DNA from 2 places in the Bacillus sp. JJ1562 genome. Region 2 is predicted to be linked to the other one. Evidence: riboswitches for the same ligand, from Rfam matches in the RefSeq annotation. Region 2 holds a riboswitch; the other holds the start of a gene.
The links. Region 2 has a riboswitch for S-adenosylmethionine ahead of V7097_RS00210 (aliphatic sulfonate ABC transporter substrate-binding protein). Riboswitches for the same ligand answer to the same signal wherever they lie in the genome.

Region 1 (5,655 bases), on a different contig from region 2:
TAGCATCAGTTCTTCATCACGTTTCTGTTGAGCGTTTTATTTGTCTCGAAAATAGTAAAAATGGAATCCCGAGTTGGTCTGAGCCTTGGAGTATTTTGGAAAGCGGGTCATCAGATGAAGTTGAAATCAATGGTATAAAGCTAAGCGATCCAGTTATGCTGATGTATACATCTGGGACAACCGGTAGACCTAAAGGTGCCATTTGGACACATAATACAACTTACTGGTTTTCGGCTATACAGGCATTGAAATGGAAGTTTACTGGAGAAGAAATCGGAATGACCACGGGACCTCTCTATCATGTTGGAGCGATGGAAGATATTGCACTTCCAATCATGATGATGGGGGGAACGGTCATTATTACTAAAAGCCAAGGATTCGAGATTAGTAGAATACTTTCAGTAATTGAAAGTGAAAACGTAACTGATTGCTTTTTATTTCCATTTATGATTTATGAAATGCTAAATTATCTCGACCTTGATAAGTATCAGCTAAGGTCGTTAAAAACGATTTACACCGGTGGTGACTCGTTAATGCCATGGGCACTAGAGCAGTTAAAAGAGAAGTATCCGCATCTAGGGGTTGTTCAAGTTTACGGTTTAACTGAAGGCCAGCCAATTGCGGCTGCTCTCGATCCAGAGGATGTTATTACGAAAGGACATACAGTTGGAAAGCCAATGCCTCTTACAGAAATAAAAATTATTGATGATAATGGAATGCCGCTTCCTGTTGGAGAAGTCGGAGAAATTGCGATTAAAAGTCCAGGAGTTTCAGAGGGGTATTGGAGAAAACCGGAAGCAACAATGGAAACATTCGTAAATGGGTGGTGTAAAACAGGAGATTTGGGAGTGTTCGATCAAGATGGTTATATATCAATTGCAGGCCGAAAGAAAGACATGATACGAAGTGGTGGCGAAAACATTTATGCAGCGGAGATTGAAGATGTGTTATATCGTCACCCGGATGTGAAGGAAGTTACTATCATTGGTATTCCTGATCCGACATATATTGAAGCTGTATGCGCTGTTATTGTGAAGAAGGAAGGGGCCAATCTTACGAAAGAGGTTGTTATTGATTTCTGTAAACAATGCTTGGCTAGCTATAAGAAGCCTAGAAAAGTAATATTTGTTGATGAAATACCTCGTACTCCTTCTGGAAAGGTACAAAAGTACATCTTGCGAAAGCAGTATAGTGGTATGGATTAAAAAATACACAATCTTAATAACATTTAAATTCTATCTATTCAGAAAGCTGAGGAGAAATCAATGAGTAAGATTCATGTTGTTTCCTGGTCGAAGCAAAGCCAAATCGCTAAAATTGTGATCGATAATCCGCCTGTAAATATACTTAGTGCTGACGTTATCGAACAATTGAATCTTGTGATGGATGAAATTGAAAATGATTTTGAAATTAAAGTCGTGATTGTTACTGGTGAAGGCAATAGGGCTTTTGTAGCTGGAGGAGATATTAAGGGATTCCCGGATTGGATGGGAAAAGGGGTGGAGGAAGCAAAGAGAAAGTCACTCTGGCTTCAAGAACCCCTTAATAGAATTGAACGTTTGTCTCAGCCGACTATTGCTGCAATTAACGGTGCAGCATTAGGAGGGGGATGTGAACTGGCTTTATGTTGTGATCTTCGAATAGCGGAGGAACAAATTAAAATTGGGCTTCCTGAAATTAAATTAGGGTTATTTCCAGGTGCAGGTGGAACACAAAGGCTGCCGCGGCTAGTTGGCAAAGCAAAAGCAAAAGAATTGATTTTCACCGGAGAGCCTCTTACCGCAGAAGAAGCCAAACAAATAGGGCTAGTCAATCTTGTCGTTCCTAGAGGAAAATCTTTTGCAAAGGCGTTGGAACTTGCAGAATCTATTAGCAGATTTTCTTTACAAGCACTTTCTTTTGCAAAGCGTTCAATTGATATTGGCTGCGAACAGCTACTTCCTGAAGGCTTAGTCACGGAAGCTGAAAATTTTGGCCATGTTTTTCAAACAAACGATGTAAAGGAAGGCGTTGAAGCGTTTATTCAAAAAAGAGAACCCCAATTTACCGATAAGTAAGCTATAAATTTTTTGGTTCCTCCAATGGAGAGAATCATAGGCTGCAATGTATTGAAAGGCAGCCATGTCTGTTTTTTAATATATTAGAAATTTTTCCACCTTAAGGATGAATGATTAGAGTGTGGATGTACATCAGTTTGAGCTTTAAAATATGCATATTCTAAGTCGGATAAAGTTAACTCAAAAAGGTGTTTTCCACCTTTTTTATATTGGTCAAGCTCAAGCAATTTACCAATTAAATCGTTTCGTCTTTTTTCAACTGAATCTCTTAATAAACTCATAATAAAATCCTCTCCCTTTTATAATATTTTTCAATAAATACCATTGAAAAGATAAGGAGAGGATTTTTTAGTTTGGTTGTGGTCGTAACCTCAACTTATCTTTCAAGCTGTAAGCTTGCAGGATTTAGCACAGTATTCTTATGAATCTGTTGCTGAGGTTTCATAGGGCCAGACCCTCCACCTCTCTTGATAAGCATTTCATATAAAATTTTTTCTTAACTATACCTTATAGTTTAAACCGATAATTCCGATGTGTCTACTGTAATTTATGCATAAAAATTAATTTTATGTGACATTTAATCACGAAGGGCATATATCTATAATTATCTAAAATCTGAATTTGGTAGGTTCTGTCCTTTACCGATTGAGATTTATTATTATCATTGAATGTTGACTGAAACACTCAACAATAAATGGAGGCGAGGCATTGAAAGTATCGAGTAAGGGAGAATACGCATTAAGAGCTCTACTTCTGCTTGGTAGCAATCAAGGAAAGGTATTAGGAATCCAGCAAATATCAGAAAAGACTTTAGTTAGCAATCAATATCTAGAGCAAATCTTACTTCAATTAAAAAAGCTAGGATATGTAATGAGTAAACGGGGAGCAAAAGGTGGTTACCAGCTATACAAGGAACCGAAGAATATTAATATTGGCGAAGTTATTCGGGATTTAGAAGGACCTTTGTCACCTATGAGTTGTGCTTCATTAACAAAATATGAACCTTGTCCCTTGGAAGCAGGTTGTCAATTAAAACCTTTATGGACCTTAGTGCGTGATACAATAGCCTATGTTTTAGAACGAACAACTCTTGAAGATTTGCTAAAAAATGAAATTGTAAAACTGGAAGGAGAGGATTTTGTTGTATTTAAAAGGCAATCTTGAAACCGAAGTAATGAAAAAAATTGCTAGTTTATTAGAAGGACTTGAGTTCGGGACGGTTCAAATAATCGTACATGATTCAAAAATAACCCAAATTGATCGATTAGAAAAACACCGAATTCCATTAAAAAAGACTGAAATAAAAAAGTAAGGAAAGTTATAGATTTTATTAATTGTTGCCAATCGGACCACCGAAGGCCCTTTAGTTCTTCCGTAAATAAAAGTTTGCGGATTACAACTAAAAGGGTTTTTTTGTTAGAAAAATTTCTTAATAATCAAAGGGGTATGAATGAAGATGAAGAAAATGATGATTTCAATGTTATCTTTGTTTCTAATTTTATCGGTAGTAGGTTGTTCCGCTCAACCTTCAACAACAAACAGTGAAGAAATTGAATTATTGAATGTGTCCTATGATCCAACTAGAGAATTGTATGAAGAATTTAATGAGAAATTTGCAGCCTATTGGGAAAAAGAAACGGGCCAAAAAGTAACAATTAATCAATCTCATGGTGGTTCTGGAAAACAATCACGATCTGTTATTGATGGATTGGAGGCAGATATTGTAACACTTGCTTTGGCATATGATATCGATGCAATAGCTGAAACGGGCAAGCTTGCAGAAAACTGGCAAGAAAGATTAGGAAATAATAGTTCTCCTTATACATCAACAATAGTTTTCTTGGTTCGGAAAGGGAATCCAAAAGGAATCAAAGATTGGGATGATCTTGTGAAAGATGGAGTCTCTGTTATTACTCCTAACCCGAAAACTTCCGGTGGTGCTCGCTGGAACTATTTGGCCGCTTGGGGATATGCTTTAGAACAATATAACAATGATACAGAAAAGGCTAAAGAATTTGTCAATAGTCTATTTAAAAATGTACCCGTTTTGGATTCAGGGGCACGTGCATCTACAACAACGTTTGTTGAAAGAGGAATCGGTGACGTATTAATTGCATGGGAAAATGAGGCATTTTTGGCTTTAAATGAGTTAGGAAAAGATGATTTTGAAATAGTGGTTCCATCTATTAGTATCTTGGCAGAACCACCTGTAGCGGTAGTAGACAAAATCGCTGAAAAGCATGGAACTGAGAAGGTAGCAAAAGCTTACTTGGAATATCTCTATACAGATGAAGGGCAGGAAATTGCAGCTAAACATTATTATCGTCCTCGATCTGAAAAAGCAGCTGAAAAGTATGCTGATCTATTTCCAAATATCAACCTCTTTACAATAGATGAAGTATTTGGTGGCTGGAAGAATGCACAAAAAACCCACTTTGATGATGGCGGAGTTTTTGATGAAATTTATCAACCGAAATAATAAAGGAGAGCTAAAAAGTGTATAAAAGGAAAAGCTACCATCGAGTTTTACCGGGTTTCGGACTTTCCATGGGATATACGATTGTCTATCTAAGTCTACTTGTTTTTATTCCTCTTGCAGCCTTATTTTTAAAAGCGTCAACTATGAGCTTTGCTGAATTTTGGAACACTGTAACGGATGAGAGAGTCGTAGCATCTTATCAATTGACCTTTAAAACTTCCTTGATTGCAGCTTTGGTCAACGCCATATTTGGCACTCTAATAGCGTGGGTTTTAGCAAGATATGATTTTTGGGGGAAACGATTTATTGATGCCATTGTTGACCTACCTTTTGCCCTGCCCACAGCTGTAGCCGGAATCGCTTTAACTGCAATATATGCACCAAACGGATGGATTGGTCAATTCTTTGAAAGTATAGGAGTTAAAGTAGCTTTCACACCTCTTGGAATAATGATTGCCCTAACATTTATTGGGCTTCCATTTGTTGTTCGTTCTGTTCAGCCGGTTTTACTCGATTTAAATCCACAATATGAAGAGGCAGCATCTACTTTAGGCGCAAATTCAATTCAAGTATTTATCAAGATCATCCTTCCAACCATATTCCCAGCAATCCTGACAGGTTTCGCCCTTGCTTTTGCAAGGGCTTTAGGGGAATACGGTTCAGTTGTATTCATTTCGGGTAATATGCCAATGAAAACGGAAATTGTCCCATTACTGATTATTACAAAACTAGAACAATATAATTATGCAGGTGCAGCTGCAATTGCAGCCGTCATGCTTATTTTTTCTTTCATTCTCTTATTTTTTATTAATTTTTGGCAGTGGAGGACTGCTAAAAAACATCAGACAACCTAGGAAAGGAGGCTAATTTATTTATGAGGAAGAACAATAGTCCCAGAAACAAGAATAATCTTACATCTAGAGAAAGTAATTCAAATAAATGGATTCTTATTACGATTGCCCTTTTCTTTTTAGGAATCCTTATTCTATTGCCATTAATCGTGGTTTTTACAGAAGCTTTAAGTAAAGGATTCAACTTGTATATTGCATCATTGACTGAGCGTGATGCGTTAAACGCCATTAAATTGACACTTGTCACAGCGGCAATCGTAGTCCCAAT
Region 2 (5,655 bases):
CAGCACAATGCTTGCAATGACCGTTTCAGGAGAATATGAGTTTTGACCAACGACGAGCAAATACCCAATCCCTTGACTGGCTCCCATTAATTCAGCCGCAACTACAAACATCCATCCTAGTCCTAAACCACTTCTTATCCCAACTAAAAAGGATGGCAGAGAAGCAGGCAAAATGACCTTTCTAATTAACTCGAACGTTGAAAAATTGTAGATTTTCCCTACTTCAATCAGCTTTCGGTCAACCCCCTGAATGCCTGACACAATGTTTAAATACACCGGAAAAAACACCCCAACAGCAATTAGTGTAATTTTCGATGGTTCAGCAATTCCCATCCAAAGGATAAAAAGGGGTACCCATGCAAGGGATGGAATCGAACGGAAGGCTTGAAGCATTGGATCCAATAATGCTTCCGCGATTCGAAAATAGCCGACCAATGAACCAAATATCACAGCTGCAACTACGCCAATAAGAAAACCAAAAAAGATTCGATATAAAGTAATTCCAATATGGCCCCAAAGACTGCCATCCCCAGCGAATTCAATTATTTTCGCCAGGATGACCGTTGGTGCCGGCATAAGATGCGCTTCAAGGACACCGATATGGCTTAAAAACTGCCAAATCACAAGTAAAATGGCAGGTATGATACTTCCAAGTAGGACTACCTTTACATTTCCTGATAAAACAAATTGTGTTTTCGACTTCACCTTAATTTGCCTTGATAACGCTTCGCCTTTTGTGTTCATGTTGCCTCCTCCTTTAGAGAGGGGGTGCCACTTAGAAAAATGGGCCCCTTATTGTTTTATTACTTTTTGCGCAAACGTCGGATTAATCAATTCTTCGATTACTTTTTCCAATTCAACGTCTTTTTTGATGATATCCTGTGCTTGAAGAACCTTACCCGCTTCCGTTAATGCCTCAATTTGAGATTCCCCTGGCACCGGATTAGAAAAATCATTGCGTTCATTTAATTGCTTGTGTGCTACATCAATATCAATATTTGCTGATTTTGCAAGAATTTCTGCAGCCTCTTCCGGATTTTCTAAAACCCAAGTACGAGCCTTTTCGTAAACTTCTATGACCTTTTCAACGTAACCGGGGTATTTTTCCGCAAATTCCGAGCGGACATTTAAAGTCCCATACGTATTAAAATCAGCATTGCGATAGAAAAGCTTCGCGTCTGTTTCTAATTCAACTCTTGCCATATGAGGATCTAGTCCTGACCATGCATCTACCTGACCAGATGATAAAGCCCCCGCTCCATCTCCATGCTGTAGATTGACAATCTCAACATCGGATGGACTTAATCCTTCCTCATCTAGGGCCCGCAATAGGAAAATATAGGGGTCAGTCCCGATGGTTGCGGCGACCTTTTTCCCTTTTAAGTCACTTACACTTTGAATCTTAGAATCTTTATTCGCTACAAGTGCAGTCCACTCTGGCTTTGAATAAATATAAACGGATTCAATCGGTGCACCGTTTGCTTTTGCCATTAAAGCAGCTGCCCCTGCAGATGAACCAAAATCAGCGCTTCCACTGTTCAAGAATTCGAGGGCTTTATTACTTCCCTGGCTAAGAACAAACTCAACCTTAATTCCTTCTTCCTTGAATGCTTCCTCTGCCCAACCAAATTCTTTTAACACAAGACTAGTTGGAGAGTAAAAGGCATAATCTAATGTAATTTTTTCTGGTTTTTTGTTCCCTTGGCTAGCTTTACCTGTGCTATCGGAACAACCGACAATCCCAATTAAAATCAGTGCTGCAATAAGAAATGTACCTATGTTTTTCATATCTCGTCTCCTCTTCACTCAGTATTTTTATAGAAAAACTCAAGATTATACTAATGTAATTCCAAACCTTCATCTTTTAAGCGATAGAAAAAGCCCTCTTCAATAAGAAGAGGGCTTTTTTCCTCCTCTTATCTCTCAGGTATTTATACCTGTTGGAATTAGCACCTTTTCAAGAATAATCTTGAAGGTTGCCGGGTTTCGTAGGGCCATGTCCCTCCACCGCTCTGGATAAGAGTCTTTATTAAATTAATACGTTCCTGTTTTGCTTTATAAAAGGATTATAGTATGTGAAAAATCTAAAGTCAAACACTTTTTTAAATATTTTACCTAATTGGAATATTATTTTGAATCCAAATCGTATCCCTATACCTATGTATTCTAAGCAAAAAAAAGACGTAAAAATATATTGTGTCTGATTTGTGAAGCCTATTGCTTTTACCAGAAATCCATTGTATATTAAGAGTGTAGAAAGTTAGTGAAAAACTTCACAAACAAACTACACAAAAGCTGGCAGCTAAGCACTCATATTTTTTTACAACAACTTGTGAAGAGTTTCACAAATCAATTATAAGGGGAGATTAGAATGAGAACATTCTTAAAAGGACCTAAAATGGCAGTTATTTGGACAGTATTACGAATTTGGTTAGGTATTCAGTGGATTGAAGCTGGTTTTCATAAAATTACTGGAGGATTTGACGCAGGCGGTTTCCTACAAGGCGCATTGGCTAAAGCAGGTGGTGAACATCCCGCGGTAGCAGGCTGGTACGCAACATTCCTTGAAGGCTTTGCCCTACCAAATGTTGAAATAATCAACGTGCTTATTCCTTGGGGCGAATTCCTAGTAGGTCTTGGATTAATTGTAGGTGCTGCTACTATCCCAGCGTTACTTGCAGCAGGATTCATGAACCTTAACTTCTTACTTGCTGGAACTGTAAGCACAAACCCAGTACTGTACACAGTAACGGTTATTCTCCTATTCGCAGGCGCTGCAACTTACTACTACGGTGTAGACAGATTCGCAGTACCTTACCTTACAAAACGATTCAACGAGAAAAAAGCAACAAAAACAGCAGCAAACGTTGCGTAACTAATAAGAGTGTTCCTCCTAATCCAGGAGGAACACTTTTTTGTATTCTATTCGTCATCAATTTCGCCGTCACCAATTTCATCCTCTTCTTCGATTTCCTCGATGTCTTCGCCTTCTTCAGGCATTTCATCATCTCCGCAACCCATCAAGAAAAACATCGGGAACGACAATAGTAACAGCAGTAACATCCGTTTCATTACAAAACCCCCTTTTTTCTAGGCTTTCCTTTCAATATCGAAATATGTAGACTAGATAGTGGAGACAGTAACAGCAGTTCTAAAATTGGAGGTAAGTAAAACATGCGAAAAATAAAACTAGGAACTAGTTCACTTGAGGTACCAGTTGTTGCAGTAGGCTGTATGAGGATTAATTCTTTGGAAAAGCCTGAAGCAGAAAAGTTTGTTCAAACAGCTATAGAAATGGGAGCAAACTTCTTTGATCACGCCGATATATACGGAAAAGGTGCTTGTGAGGAAATCTTTGCAGATGCGATACATATGAATGATGATGTGAGAGAAAAAATCATTCTTCAATCCAAATGTGGCATTCGAAAAGGAATGTTTGATTTTTCAAAGGAGCATATCCTTAATTCTGTTGATGGAATTTTAAAACGACTCAATACGGATTATCTTGATGTCTTACTTTTACACCGTCCTGATGCCCTTGTTGAGCCAGAAGAGGTTGCAGAAGCATTTGACCAATTAGAGTCTTCTGGAAAGGTTCGTCATTTTGGAGTTTCTAATCAAAAGCCTATGCAAATCCAGTTACTTAAAAAATATGTGAAGCAGCCAATTGTTGCGAATCAACTCCAATTAAGCATCCCAAATGCCCATATGATTGCAAATGGCGTCACTGTGAACATGCAAGTCGACTCCTCCATAAACCGTGATGGAGATGTGCTTGATTATTGCCGTCTACATGACATTACGATTCAACCTTGGTCGCCATTCCAATATGGTTATTTTGAAGGGCCATTTCTTGGCAATGAAAAATGCCCTGAATTAAATCAAAAAATTGACGAAATCGCAGAAAAATATGGGGTATCCAATACAACGATTGCGATTGCATGGCTATTACGTCATCCGGCCAACATGCAGCCAATTATCGGAACTATGAATATAGAACGCTTAAAAGACTCTGTAAAAGCAAGCGAAGTTCAGTTAACCCGTGAAGATTGGTACAGCATTTTTCAAGCTGCTGGCTACCTACTTCCTTAATTAGAAAAGCTCAAGGCGCCCATCTATTGGCTTGTGACCCCGAGCCGATGTAGCGCCTGGAGCTAGACAAAAGCAAAGAGGCATCCCCAAAGGGTGCCTCTTTCCTTTAATTTTCTGTAAATCCTGTAGCAATTACGGTCACAATTATTTCATCCTTCAAATTGTCATTAATAACCGATCCAAAGATCATGTTTAAATCCTCATGTGTTGCTGATGAAATCACGTCTGCTGCTTCCTGAATTTCAAATAGACTTAAATTTCTTCCGCCTGTGATATTTAATATCACACCACGCGCTCCACTAATGGATGTTTCAAGTAGTGGACTATTGATTGCTTTATGAGCTGCCTCAACTGCACGCCCATCCCCTTTTGCCATTCCAATCCCCATTAAAGCTGTTCCTCTATGAGACATAACTGTTTTTACATCGGCAAAATCAAGATTTATTAAACCAGGTACAGCAATTAAATCAGAAATCCCTTGGACCCCACGTAGAAGAACATTATCCGCTTCTCGGAATGCTTCAATCATCGGAGTACGTTTATCGACAATCTCTAATAATTTTTCATTTGGAATAATAATTAACGTGTCCACTGCTTCCTTCATCGCGTCAATACCAGCATCTGCATTGACCCCACGCTTACGGCCTTCAAATCGAAATGGTCTTGTTACAACACCAATTGTTAACGAGCCCAGCTTCTTTGCGATTCTTGCAATTTCCGGAGCTGCTCCGGTTCCAGTGCCGCCGCCCATTCCAGCAGTAACAAAGACCATATCCGCTCCCCTTAATGCTTCTTCGATTTCTTTTTCACTCTCTTCAACGGCTCTCATCCCAATTTGTGGATCGGCACCTGCTCCAAGTCCGCGGGTTAACGATGCGCCGATTTGAATGGTGATCTCTGCTCTTGATTGATTAAGGGCTTGTCCATCCGTATTCACCGCAATGAATTCTACACCTTCTACCCCTGCTTCAATCATTCGATTGACAGCATTATTTCCTCCGCCGCCAACACCTACTACTTTTATTCTTGCAAATTGATCTATGTATGGTTCAAACTCAAGCATGATTTTTCCTCCTTACCGCCCATTGCCAACTCCCTAAAAGAAGTCAAATTTATAATATATACTTCGTAGTAGCGCTGAGCTTTCTGTCATAATTATCCGATAAAAAGTGAAAAGAAACCACACCCAAGTACCCAAATCGCATAATATTAAATTTGTTTTACAAACTAATAACAATACATGACGAAAGGATACAAACCATGAGAACTAGGATTATTTTAATAATCAGCGTTATTATATTATTTTCGCCTATTAATACTAGCGCAAACCCCCACGACAATATCTATGTCATTCAAGCAGGTGATACATTACCTGGGATTGCGAAAAGATTTGAAACCACGGTTGATGATTTAAAAATAATCAATGGGATTCAATCAGATATATTTGTTGTAGGGCAAAGGCTTTGGGTTCCTTTTTCCTATGAAGTAGCATCTGGAGATACCTTAAAGGATATTGCTGCAAGGTTTCATTCATCTCCTGAGCAAATCAAAAGATCAAATGAG

Region 1: linked by a shared signal. The riboswitch ahead of V7097_RS14480 (Fur-regulated basic protein FbpA) and the one ahead of V7097_RS00210 (aliphatic sulfonate ABC transporter substrate-binding protein) in region 2 are both predicted to bind S-adenosylmethionine.

What each region holds. Positions count from the first base shown of each region.
Region 1 is NZ_JBALOQ010000022.1:48,864-54,518, reverse strand. Features, by position in the region: gene V7097_RS14490 (AMP-binding protein) at 1-1,205, shown strand, start outside; gene V7097_RS14485 (enoyl-CoA hydratase) at 1,266-2,057, shown strand; gene V7097_RS14480 (Fur-regulated basic protein FbpA) at 2,141-2,338, opposite strand; SAM riboswitch class I at 2,431-2,534, opposite strand; gene V7097_RS14475 (RrF2 family transcriptional regulator) at 2,766-3,221, shown strand; gene V7097_RS14470 (YezD family protein) at 3,232-3,369, shown strand; gene V7097_RS14465 (sulfate ABC transporter substrate-binding protein) at 3,508-4,536, shown strand; gene cysT (sulfate ABC transporter permease subunit CysT) at 4,554-5,390, shown strand; gene cysW (sulfate ABC transporter permease subunit CysW) at 5,411-5,655, shown strand, end outside.
Region 2 is NZ_JBALOQ010000002.1:22,012-27,666, reverse strand. Features, by position in the region: gene V7097_RS00215 (ABC transporter permease) at 1-744, opposite strand, end outside; gene V7097_RS00210 (aliphatic sulfonate ABC transporter substrate-binding protein) at 793-1,788, opposite strand; SAM riboswitch class I at 1,914-2,023, opposite strand; gene V7097_RS00205 (DoxX family membrane protein) at 2,372-2,875, shown strand; gene V7097_RS00200 (hypothetical protein) at 2,923-3,072, opposite strand; gene V7097_RS00195 (aldo/keto reductase) at 3,175-4,092, shown strand; partial or broken gene ftsZ (cell division protein FtsZ) at 4,205-5,155, opposite strand; gene V7097_RS00185 (LysM peptidoglycan-binding domain-containing protein) at 5,353-5,655, shown strand, end outside.